DNA from 3 places in the Lysinibacillus sp. FSL P4-0201 genome. Region 1 is predicted to be linked to each of the others. Evidence: riboswitches for the same ligand, from Rfam matches in the RefSeq annotation. Region 1 holds a riboswitch; each other region holds the start of a gene.

Region 1 (4,219 bases):
ACTTTTTCAGCCAGCTCTTGATAGTTAATTGATTGCATGATGACACCAATAGAGCCTGTTATTGTATCACGATGGGCAAATATTTTATCTGCTGGTGCAGAAATATAATAACCACCTGAAGCTGCCATAGAATCCATTGATACATAAATTGGAATTTGTCGTTCTTCTTTTATTTTTAGTAGCTTTTTATAGATATCTGCAGATTCCTTTACACCACCACCTGGTGAATTAACGCTTAAAACAACACCCTGTATGGACTCATCATATAAAATATTATCCAATTGTTCTAAGAAAAATTGATGATCATAGGCAACTGGTTGCCACAATGTACTTGAGCCGATATCTTGAATCGTTCCATCTACCTTTAAATAAGCAATTCGCTTATCAAAATTCTCCCCTTCAATGACATTTTCATATACATCTAAGCTATTACCTGCCATTAAGCTATCAAAATTACCTAGGAAATCTGCTTTAAATAGCGCAAAAATGGTATTAATTCCTAACGAAAATAGTAAAAGAACACCAGCCACTACTAAAGCAACCCACCTTTTTACATTCATGTCTTTCCGCCTCCTCAACACGTAATACGTATGACTTGCCAATTTGTTTCATTTTTTTGCAATAATTAAACACAAAAAGCTTTAAGCTATGTATTTCCTCATATTACCTTACCTAAAAAAAATAAAAAAATCAAAGTCCATACCTTTGATGAACTTTGATTTTCGACATTATTTCCTAGGAAATGATTATAATTGGAGGTGTTTGATTTCTTGTTGCCGTAATTCGACACGTCTAATTTTCCCAGAAGATGTTTTTGGTAGTTCCTCTACAAATTCAATAGCACGTGGATATTTATAAGGAGCGGTCAATGATTTAACATGACTTTGGAGTGTTTGAATAAGCGCTCCATCACCTTTTTCACCATTGCGCAGAACAATAAATGCTTTGACAATATTTCCTCTTACTTTATCAGGGCTCGCTATAACAGCAGCCTCTTTTACAGTTGGATGTTTCATTAAAGCATCCTCTACTTCAAAAGGGCCAATTGTATAGCCTGAGGATATAATAACATCGTCTCCTCGTCCGTCAAACCAAAAGTAGCCATCTTCATCTTTATAGGCACGATCTCCTGTAATATACCAATCCCCACGAAATTGTAAATTTGTACGTTCAGGATCATTTAAATATTTTTTAAAGAGTGCTGGCGTTTCGCGATGAACAGCAATATCACCAACTTCTCCGATTGTAACAGGTTTGCCCAAATCATTAATAATTTCAACAGTGTTGCCAGGAGTAGGTTTTCCCATAGACCCAACTCTCGCTTCCATCCCTACCATTGTGCCTACCAATAATGTATTTTCCGTTTGTCCATAGCCATCTCGCACTTGTAATTTGAATGCTTCCAAGAATACTCTAATAACCTCACTATTTAATGGCTCACCAGCTGATACAGCTTGGCGAATTGCACTTAAATCATATTCATGTAAATTTTCAAGCGCTGCCATAAAACGATATTCAGTTGGTGTACAGCATAGTACATTGATTTTGAATCTCTCAAGCAATGCTAAATAAGAAGCTGCTTCAAATTTACCTTTGTAGACAAATGCAGTAGCACCACTGCCTAAAGTAGCTAGAAATGGACTCCAAATCCATTTTTGCCACCCTGGTGCTGCAGTCGCCCAAACAATATCATTTTCTTGTACACCCAACCAATGTGGTGCTGTTGTTCGTAAATGAGCATAGCCCCAACTATGCGTATGCACTGCTGCTTTTGGATTTCCTGTTGTTCCGCTTGTATAGGCTAAAAATGCATTGTCTGTGCTTTTTGTTGGGATAGGATTTATGTAGGTTGTAGGTTGATTATTCATTTTTTCAAGTATGTTCTGCCAAGGTTCATGTGCATTCCCTATGACAAATTGCAGTATGTCTTGTAAATTTCCCACTTTATCGAACTGTTCAATATAGGGTTCAAATGCAATAACTGCTTTAGCATTTGCATGATGAATTCGATACTCAATATCCTTTGTTCTTAACATCTCAGAACTTGGAATAATAGTTAAACCCGCTTTCAATGCAGCAATATACACAATATATGCTTCAACCGAACGTGGTACCATTACTAAAATGACATCACCTTTCTTTAAACCTTGCTTGGTGAATACATGTGCTGCTTGATTCGCTTTTTCCAATAAATGTGCATATGTAATACATTGGATGTCTTGGTTTTCTTCATAAATGATTAAAGCATTTTTGGCTGCATCCTGAGCATATTTTTCAATTTCCTCTACTATGTTATACCATTCTGGTGCAACTAAATCTTGTCTTTTCATGGCAATTGCCCCCTTTTGTTATGACACATTATAAAACTCTTTTTTCAGCATTTTCAATGGTTTGTGCTTAATTTCGGTAAAGTCATGACAACTATCATACCCTCCTATATGGCATCGGTCACATTTTATCTATAGGAAAACTTGCTATTGAATACAAATGAAAAGTATGGTACATTTTGGTCAACTAAAAGCAAGATTGCAGGGGGACTCGTAAGAGTTGAGAAGGTAAAACCTGACCCTTTGAACCTGTTAGTTAATACTGACGTAGGGAGCAATAAACATCGTTTTCAGATGAAAGGCTCTTTTCGTGCATTTTTACACAAAAAGAGCCTTTTTTGCATGCTTACGTCCATCCCTAAAGGAGGACTACAATGATTTTTCAAACAATTCGTCAACAGCAACCACTTATCCATTGTATTACAAATTATGTAGTGGCAAATTTTCAAGCAAATGGTTTATTAGCGATAGGTGCTTCACCAGTAATGGCCGATGACTACCAAGAGGTAGAGGAGATGGTGGCCATTGCTCAAGCATTATTAATTAATATTGGAACACTTAATGATCGCACAAAAAGTGCCATGTTATTAGCAGGTGAAAAAGCCAATAAACTTGGTATTCCTGTTATTTTAGATCCTGTCGGAGTTGGAGCCACAACTTATCGTAAGGAAACCGTAAGATACTTACTGGAAAACATACACTTTGCCGTGATTCGCTGTAATCTCGGCGAGCTAGCAGCAATAGTTGGTGTAAATTGGCAACAAAAAGGTGTCGATAGTGGTCATGGCACTATCGCTATGGAATTAGAAGCCACATCATTGGCTCAACGCTATCAATGCATTGTTATTGTCACAGGAGAACGCGATTTTATAACTGATGGCAAGCATAGCCAATGGATCGCTGGTGGTCATCCACAAATGACGGAAGTAACGGGTACAGGTTGTTTACTTAGCGCAATTTGTGGCGCAGCCTATAGTGTAAGCCATAATCCTTACCAACAATTAACAGAAACACTTACTTACTATAAAAAAGCAGGTGTACTGGCATCCGCATTTACTGCAGACATTGGTGATTTTCAAATAGCCTTACTCAATGCTATACATCGCTTATCAAAGGATGGTGCAGCTTCATGCATATTGTAACAACAATCGCTGGCTCAGATAGTGGTGGTGGCGCGGGTATACAGGCTGATTTAAAAACATTTCAGGAATTAGAAGTGTTTGGTACTTCTGTTATTACTGCTCTAACTGCTCAAAATACTTTGGGTGTAACAGGTGTTTGCCCTATTGACGTTTCCTTTATAAAAAAACAATTAGAGGCCTTAGTAGAAGATTTTCCAATCGCTGCGATTAAAACAGGAATGCTTTATTCCTCAGAAATTATCAAAGCAATTGCATACAAGATCAGGGAGCTAAACATTCCACTGATTGTTGATCCGGTGATGATTGCAAAAGGTGGGGAAAGCCTATTACAGCAAGAAGCTATCGATGCCTTACGCTCAACTTTATTACCACTTGCTACGGTTGTTACGCCCAATATACCCGAGGCAGAGACACTTACTGGGAGATCTATTCATCATTTTGAAGATATGAAAGAAGTAGCTCAAAGCTTGTTACAGCTAGGTGTACAATGTGTCATCATTAAAGGTGGTCATTTAGCAGATCCACTTTATGCCATTGATTATGTATTTTGCAAAAATGGACGTTCTTTTTCTTTGCAGTCTCCACGAATCCAAACAAAAAATACGCATGGTACTGGATGTACATTTTCCGCAGCACTTACTGCTTTTCTTGGACAAGGATTTGCTCTGGAAAATGCCATTATAGAAGCTAAAAAATTTATCCAATTAGCTATTATGTTTAATTTATCGATTGGAAATGGTCATGGACCCA
Region 2 (4,219 bases), 570 kb from region 1:
CAGCCGCTTTATTTTTATGCGGTGTTCTCTTTGTTGGCATTTTATTTATTAAAAAAAATCCTGCCTACCAAAAATAAATTGGTTAGCAGGATTTTTTCATTGCATCCTATTCTTCGTCTAATGACGTTAAGATAATTGGTTTATCTTTTGTTACAATGACTGAATGTTCGATTTGAGCTACAAGTGATTTATCAGGTGTCACGAATGTCCAGCCATCACCTGCTTCTACGATATGCTCTGCATTTGCTGAGATAAATGGCTCAACCGCAAGGACCATACCTTCTTTCATAATAGTAGTATCCCATGCATCGTAATAATTTAAAATATGGTTTGGTTCATCATGTAAAGATTGACCTAAGCCATGACCTGTTAAATTCATAATAACAGTTAACCCATTAGCATTTGCCTCGCGTTCAACAGCTTTACCAATTTGATTTAATTTAGATCCAGCCTTTACCTTTGTCATTGCTCGATCAAAGGCACTTTTAGCAACACGGCAAAGCTTTTCTTTGTCCTCATAGCCATCACCCACAACAAATGAAATACCTGTGTCAGCAAAATAGCCATTTAAAGAGCCTGAAACATCAATATTTACGATATCTCCCTCTTGAATAACACGCTTTCCTGGAATACCATGTGCTACTTCTTCATTGACGCTAATACATGTATACCCTGGAAAATCATATTCTCCCTTTGGTCCTGAAATAGCACCAGCCTCTGCAAACATGCGACCAGCAATTTCATCAAGCTCAAGTGTTGTAACACCTGGTTTTGTGGCAGCTTTCATTGCTTCGCGAATTTCAGCACAAATGCGTCCTATTTTTTTAAAAGCTTCAATCTCTTCTTGCGTTTTTACAATCATGTATAACGTCCCTTTCATCTAATATCTATTCTTTAATATAACATAACTTTTTATGCGTATAACGATAAACGCTTTAAATATTGTATGCTTTCCTACTTTGCAAAGTGCTAAAAGAGTTATTCACGACAAAAAAGTCCCTCCACTCCTGTGAAGGGACTAGCATTAAGCTTTTCTTTGCATTAATTGGGGAGCGGCTGTAAATAAAAGAACACCAACGATAGCCGTTAAAATGGTTGCTGGTAGCATATATGTACCATTGTAGATGATGGAATAGATCCATGCATTTTGGTCACCCGCATATTCGGCAAAAAATACAGCACCAGCGATTGTATGTGCTGTGTATCGTAAGAAGCCTGCGAAAACGGTACCTATGATTATATAAAGTGCCATTTTTGTTTTGTTCATATGTTTAGCAGCGTCTAACACTGGTCCACGTACAACCGCCGCTAATCCTACAACAGTAAAAGCAACGCCATAATCCAGTAATCCTTGTAGCCAGTGCACGATATAAGAACCAAACATTGTTTGCATAACACCCACAAGTAGTCCCGTAGTAAGACCAGCTACTAAGCCCCAGCGAAATGCTATTAACATAATCGGTACCATAACAAGACTAACTGAGCCGCCTTGTGCCCATACTTTAAAGGAAACCTGATCCAGTACGAGACCTATCGCTGCAAAAATCGCAATCTCCACTAGCATTAATAGTCTTTTTTTGTCCATACATATTCTCTCCTTTGTTCCGATGTAGGATACAAGAGCAGGAATAGAAAAGCGCTGATATGTCTCTTTCTGACACCTTTTTCCTTTAAGGACGAAAAAACGATGTCAGGACAGAGCCTCACATCGTACAAGTGTCGGTTTCTATCCACATCCCTACGCAAGCGTTAACTTACAGGTTCGAAGAGTCAAGGCATTACGTGCCCAGTCTCAGCTGACATCATCAGCTCCCCTTGTGGTCGTTACATCTGAATTTATTTGAACACTCTCATTGTACGCAAAGGATTGAAGGATTACAACCTTCCATACATCATTTTTTTGAAACTTTGCTGTTTTTCATGCGTAAATATTTAAAAAGGAGGTACAACTATGGAGAATCAAAAAATTTTAGCTGCCTTTAGTTATCTTAGTATTTTCTTCGCCCCTTTTATCGTTCCATTAATTGTATATTTCGTGACAAAAGACAGTGATGTAAAAAGCCATTCGATTCGTGCACTTGTCTCTCATTTAATACCCTTTGTTTTTGGCATTCTATTCTTTATTGTCTTTGTTTTTTCTACATTTAGTTTAGATCCAACCTCCAGTAACAAGACAGTGATGATTATTTGGTTTGCTTCATTCGCCATCTATGCTCTCGTCTCACTCGGTATTGTGATTTGGAATATAATTCAGGCTGTTCGTGTTATCCGTTAATGTTTTATTTTTAAGTGAAACAGGTAGTAGTAATTGTAAAAGGAGCTGTTTTGGGATGAAAGTATCAAACGTTGTAAAAACTGCCGTTAAGTTAGCACCTATTGTTATTCCTATCGTAAAAAAAGTAATGGCTGCAAAAAAGGGCACAACGCCTACAACCACAACTCGAAAAAAATAAAACGAAGGCGTATTCCTTTTAGAAATACGCCTTCGTTTTATTTCACTTCAAAATGGGTTTGACTATGGCCATTTAATGTTTTTTCCACATGTAAAACTGCTGGCATCGCAGATTTCAATTCAGGTACATGCGAAATAACGCCAATCATACGACCAGAATCCTGCAAATCAATTAATGTATCGATTGCTTTATTTAGTGATTCCTCATCAAGCGAGCCAAAGCCCTCATCAATAAACATCGTTTCAATATGAATATTACCTTGGTAGCTTTGAATCACATCTGCCATCCCCAATGCAAGGCTCAACGAAGCATTAAATTTTTCACCACCTGATAAAGTTTTGACATCTCGTAATTGATCTGTATAAGCATCATAAACATCAAGACCAAGGCCACTTTGCTTCGCATGCTTTTCTAATCTATCTGAACGTCTAAGCTCAAATTGACCGTTTGATAAATGATACAGACGTATATTTGCGGCTTCTGTAATTTGATCTAAGTAGTTAATTTGTATATAACGCTCAAAGGATAGCTTTTTCGAATTTTGTCCATTTAATAATCCATAGAGCTCCTTTACTCGTCCTGCTTCTTGTTCAAGTAAATGAAGCTCTTTCGCTATTTCTTCCACCCTTTCACTAAAGCCTTGGCATGCTTGTATAAAGCCATTCATCTGTTGCAAACGTTTAAATGCTTCCTCATAGGAAATTCGCTGCTGTTCTACTCTTGCTTCCATCGCCTCTAAATCTTGCTTCTCTTTTCCTTGAAGGTATGTAGCCCCTTCGGTAATCTGAATTTGCAACGTGTGTACTTGTAAAGCATAGTCGCTACATGCTTTTCGAAGTGCATCCAATTGTATGGTACTCCGTTTAGCAGTTGCATAAGCCTCATAGCTTTCGAAACCTATTTCTTGCATATCTGCTGAAAATTGCTGAAGCTTTTCATTCATTTTAAGCTGTAATTCCTCAAAGGACTGTTTGGCAATTTCTACAGTTAGTGTTGCATTGCTAGCTGCTTCCTTTGCTGCATGCAAATTTTCTTGACTCACTTGCCAACTTTTTTGAAGCTCTTCTTTCTGTTTACTAACTTCATTAAGTTGTTGCTTTAATTGCTGTAAAGTTGGTAAATTAGGGGGCATCTGCTTAAGTTGTTCGTCTACAACCGCTTGTAATTTTGTCCATTCTTTTATCTGCTCTGCTAAATATTGCTCTAGCTTCATATGCTTATTTCGTAGCTGCTCTATTCGGTCATGCTGATGCTTTATTTTTAATCGCACATCAGCTAATTGATGTTGAATAATTTTTAATGCAGCAATCTCTTGTTCAACTTCATGTAAAGTAGCGGTGATCTGTGGTTGGTCTTCTTGTTTAATATGTTGAGCATCGAGTTGTCGCCATGTATCTTGAAGAAGTTGCTGCGCTGATGCTAAAAATGCCTCTTTCTCCAAATACTTACGCTCGTCTGATGATGCCTTCGCTCTTAATGCTTCCACTTGAGCAAGCTCAATAACTTCCAGTTGCTCATTGTGTGCTTTCTGATGTGTCATACTACCACAAACAGGACAGGGTTCTCCTTCCTTCAGTTGTTCTGCTAAAATACTAGCTTGACTCGCCAGCCATCGTTGCTGCAAAAGTTGAAGAGCCTCTTTACTTTCTTGATAGAGACTTTCTGAAGCAACTACATCCTGCTTAGCTAAATCTACGGCATGTTTATATTTATCCGCTTGCTTGATTAAAGCAACCTGTTCCCGTAGTTTCGGTAATTGTTCTAAA
Region 3 (4,219 bases), 2.1 Mb from region 1:
TAAGGAAGCAGCGGCACGTTCTGTTGAGATGTTGCGAGACGAGGATACATTAGGATTCATCGCCTTTGATGATCGTCCTTGGGAGATTATAGAGACAGGGCCTCTTAACAGTAAAGAAGAGGCTGTGGATACTATTTTATCAGTAACACCTGGTGGGGGAACAGAAATCTATAGTTCATTAGCTAAAGCCTACGAGAACCTTGCTGATTTAAAGCTCCAACGTAAGCATATTATCCTCTTAACAGATGGGCAGTCACAGGCAGGGAACTATGAGGATTTAATTGGTGAAGGGAAAGAAGAGGGTATAACCTTATCGACAGTAGCGATTGGACAAGATGCCGATGCGAACTTATTAGAAGCGCTTAGTGACATGGGCAGTGGACGTTTCTATGATGTGATAGATGAGCAAACCATTCCTTCTATTTTATCTCGAGAAACAGCTATGATTTCCCGCACCTATATTGAGGACAATCCATTCTATCCGGCAATTTATAATGCAGCAGGATGGAACTCACTGTTTGCTAATGGTGTCCCACAAATGAATGCATATATTGGGACAACGGCAAAACAGGGGGCTACTGTTGTAGCAGAAAGCGAGAAAGAAGATCCTGTGTTAGCGCAGTGGCAATATGGTCTTGGTAAAACATTTGCCTTTACATCTGATTCAACGGGTAAATGGACTGGAGATTGGGCAAGATGGCAGAATTGGGGAGCATTTTGGCAAACACTTATTTCTCAAATGCTACCAAGCTACAATGATGTAGCCTATGATGTAAGATTGGAAGCAGATGGTTCCTTTATGATTACAGACCCTACAAATGAAGCCGCATTTTTAGATATTGTAGCGGTAAATGAAGCAGGGGAGGAGCTAGAAACACAACTTGAAACCATTTCCGCATCTCAAGTTCGAGCTGTAGTACAAGCTGAACCTGGATTAATTTTCTTCCGTATAGCAGATGAAAAGCAGGCCATTTATCAGGCAGGGCTAAGTGTTCCTTATAGTGCTGAATACGAACTACTCCCTGTAAATAACCAACTGATAGAAGAGTTAACTCAACGAACAGGAGGCACTGTTTTAAAGGAACCACAAGATGTCTTCCGTGACTTTACGACAAAAGGAGCAGATCGGCAAAATATTGTCACATGGCTACTCTTAGCGAGTATACTTCTTTTCTTTATTGATATTACCATAAGACGTTTTGGTTGGAATTTCCTAACGAATGCGAAGAAAAAAGAGCCGCTGGTTGAGGAAAAAACTATACCAGAAGACACGAATGTAGCACAGTTGTTAAAAGGCATGAAAAAACGATCTTAAATATAGAGGAAGCAGTGCAAACTCGAATAGTTTTGCACTGCTTTTTATATTCCCTGAAATAAAGAGTTATCCCCTTTGTAAAGAGGGTAAGAATTATCTAAAAAGTAGGCTCTTTGCTCATAAAGAGAAGAAAAGCGATCCAAATTGGACTACCCCAGCTCAATGAATGCTCATAATTCAATTTCTCTCAATAAAGAGAAGAATTAAACCTCTTTACTAGCTCTGTTTTACGCAAGCTACTCGCAACCATTACACCTAAAATAGCACCGATCGTACTTGATGTTAAAAAGGCTGGTAGGAAGAAGAATACTGCTACAGATGTTCCCATGAATAATTTTGCATAAGGGACGGCAATAAGTGAAGCCAGAATGCCCGTTCCGATAACTTCTCCGATACCAGCTAACCACATTTTATTGCTATATTTATAGGCAAGGGCAGCACAGAACGCACCGATGATACTACCAGGGATAGCTAGTAGAGAGCCTGTTCCAGTAAGGATACGAATGATGGCAGTGACAAAGGCAACTATAACTGTTGGTACGGGTCCAAGTATAATGGCTCCTATCACATTAATAGCATGCTGAACGGGGTAAGCACGTGCGATTCCTGTTGGGATGGATACGAAAGTAGAGCCTGCAACAGCAACGGCTACTAATAAAGCCATGACTGTTAATTTACGAATTGACATAAAGTTCACTCCTATTTGGTAAAGTTCGTGAGGAAAAATAAAAAGGCCACCCCCTTTAAACAATAGGAAGCGGCCTTGTGTGTATAGTGACAACAGCAAGTAGCGCCACTTCCCTCCGCTAGTGTGAACTAGATCAGGTTCAAAGGGTCCGTATATTACCATATACGTCTCAGCCTTTTAAAGACTCCCCTAGTGGTTAAAATCATTCAATTTTGTGAATCAACAATAATGTAACATACTGCAAAAAATAGTCAATGATTTTTCAGACTATTTTGTATCGGGATGCATTAAATGAGGTGCTTTTTTCACTGTCCAGATGAGCGCTAGGAAGAAACATGCTAATAATATGATAGAACCGAAAATATATGGGCTATTCATATTCCAGTCAAATAATAAACCTGCCAAAGCGGGTCCAATCATATTTCCGAGGCTCATATAGGCATTATTCAAGCCCGCAGCAAATCCCTGCTCTTTCTCTGCAAGCTTTGAGATGAGTGTATTAACAGCTGGACGAATTAATGTCGTTGCTGTAGAGAAAATTGTTGCTACAACTAAAATAAGGGCAAAGCCAGAAACAAATAATATTAAGAAAATAGCAACGGATGCAATAAATAAATTTACTAGTACTACTTTCATTTCACCATAACGATTGAACAGTGGTGTAATAATAAACATTTGTACTACTACTCCAAAAGCACCACCAACAACTAATATAATCGCTATATCTACAGGTGTGTAATTAAACTTTTCTGTCACAAATAATGACAATGTCGTTTGGAAATTTGCAATTCCAAACGAGAACACCAGCATAATTATGAGCATAACAAAATAAGGCATATGTATGGAACGAGCCATTTGCTTCGCCAGATTGTCTTGCTTTTGTTTCTGTTGAGCAGTGTTTGGTTTGGTAGAAGGTAATAAAAAGTAAGATAAAATAGATGCTACAATGGCTGCAGCTCCAGCTGTGAAAAATGGGAAATGTAAGCTTACCTTTGCTAAAAAGCCACCAATACCAGGTCCAATCATAAAGCCAAGAGACATAGCGGCACCCAACATCCCCATACCTTTCCCACGTTCTTCATAGGTTGTGACGTCAGCGACAAAAGCCATAATAGGAGGTGCAACAAATGCGGAACCTAGACCACCTAAAAATCGTGCTAAAAAGAGCATCCATACATCTGTAGCAAGGCCAAATCCGATTTGTGCAAGACCTGTTACGATAAGACCGAAAATAATTAAATTTTTTCGTCCGTACTGATCTGAAAGATTCCCAGCAATAGGAGAAAATACGAATTGAGCTAAGGCGAACGTTGCGATTAGCATACCTAGAACTTGTCCTGCTGCACCAAATATTTTTAAATACTCTGGCATGACAGGAATAATAATGCCAATACTCCCCATTGCGATAAACATATTAAACATTAAAATATACAAAGCCGCCTTATTGGACTTCTGCTGGGTCATCGAATGAACCCCCTTTTTGTAATCAAATATAGTACAGTCTATCATAAAGAATTATTGCTTGGCTAATAGTTAAGATTATAGTACTGGTTCTATATTTAGAATGGTTTTCCACAAAAGTTTTTATCCACGCACCTATGCATGATGAAATAATACATTTTAGTCATAAAAGTTGAGGGAAAAGAAGCTATGGAAGGATAAATTAGTAAAGCAACAACAATTGAGGGACTTCTCTTATAAAGGGAGAATTAAAAATTTGGAGAGTCTGTCTGTAATGGCATAAAGCATGGCTATAAATTGTAGCGATGTTGAGCGTTAGAAGTTATGGACTATCAAAAATACACTAATGTGAGAATCTATTAAAATTTAGATAAAATATTTTATAAATATAATAATGCAAATAGTCGATTGAAAATGTTCTTAGTTTAATAAACAGTTAGATAAGCAGAGAAAAAAACTAGCGAATTGGTGTGAAAACCAATTCGCTAGTTTAATTATCTGATACTCATTTTAAATTCTAAAAATAATTCGTTGTATTTCCCTAAATAATCAGGTCCTAAATTTTTGTAGACCTCTAATGTATCGCGTTGTTCTTCAGAAGGATAGTAGCGTTCGTCAGAAACAACTTCTTCGTCCATTAAGTCCATAGCGGCAATATTAGGAGTAGAATAGCCTACAAAATCAGCATTTTGAGCACCTGATTCAGCACTTAGCATGAAGTTAATAAAGGCGTGGGCACCATCAATATTTTTTGA

The links. Region 1 has a riboswitch for thiamine pyrophosphate ahead of thiM (hydroxyethylthiazole kinase). Riboswitches for the same ligand answer to the same signal wherever they lie in the genome.
Region 2: it holds a riboswitch for thiamine pyrophosphate, as region 1 does, so the genes downstream of both, thiT (energy-coupled thiamine transporter ThiT) here and thiM (hydroxyethylthiazole kinase) in region 1, are expected to answer to the same signal.
Region 3: it holds a riboswitch for thiamine pyrophosphate, as region 1 does, so the genes downstream of both, thiW (energy coupling factor transporter S component ThiW) here and thiM (hydroxyethylthiazole kinase) in region 1, are expected to answer to the same signal.

What each region holds. Positions count from the first base shown of each region.
Region 1 covers NZ_CP151995.1:3,421,170-3,425,388, forward strand. Annotated here, with positions in the region: gene sppA (signal peptide peptidase SppA) at 1-560, opposite strand, end outside; gene MKY76_RS17145 (acyl--CoA ligase) at 747-2,330, opposite strand; TPP riboswitch at 2,521-2,618, shown strand; gene thiM (hydroxyethylthiazole kinase) at 2,702-3,469, shown strand; gene thiD (bifunctional hydroxymethylpyrimidine kinase/phosphomethylpyrimidine kinase) at 3,457-4,219, shown strand, end outside.
Region 2 covers NZ_CP151995.1:3,992,486-3,996,704, forward strand. Annotated here, with positions in the region: gene MKY76_RS20190 (hypothetical protein) at 1-77, shown strand, start outside; gene map (type I methionyl aminopeptidase) at 107-862, opposite strand; gene thiT (energy-coupled thiamine transporter ThiT) at 1,025-1,585, opposite strand; TPP riboswitch at 1,719-1,826, opposite strand; gene MKY76_RS20205 (DUF4870 domain-containing protein) at 1,952-2,275, shown strand; gene MKY76_RS20210 (hypothetical protein) at 2,331-2,453, shown strand; gene MKY76_RS20215 (SMC family ATPase) at 2,491-4,219, opposite strand, start outside.
Region 3 covers NZ_CP151995.1:901,747-905,965, forward strand. Annotated here, with positions in the region: gene MKY76_RS04260 (VWA domain-containing protein) at 1-1,315, shown strand, start outside; gene thiW (energy coupling factor transporter S component ThiW) at 1,503-2,003, opposite strand; TPP riboswitch at 2,097-2,204, opposite strand; gene MKY76_RS04270 (MFS transporter) at 2,271-3,467, opposite strand; gene MKY76_RS04275 (ABC transporter substrate-binding protein) at 3,959-4,219, opposite strand, start outside.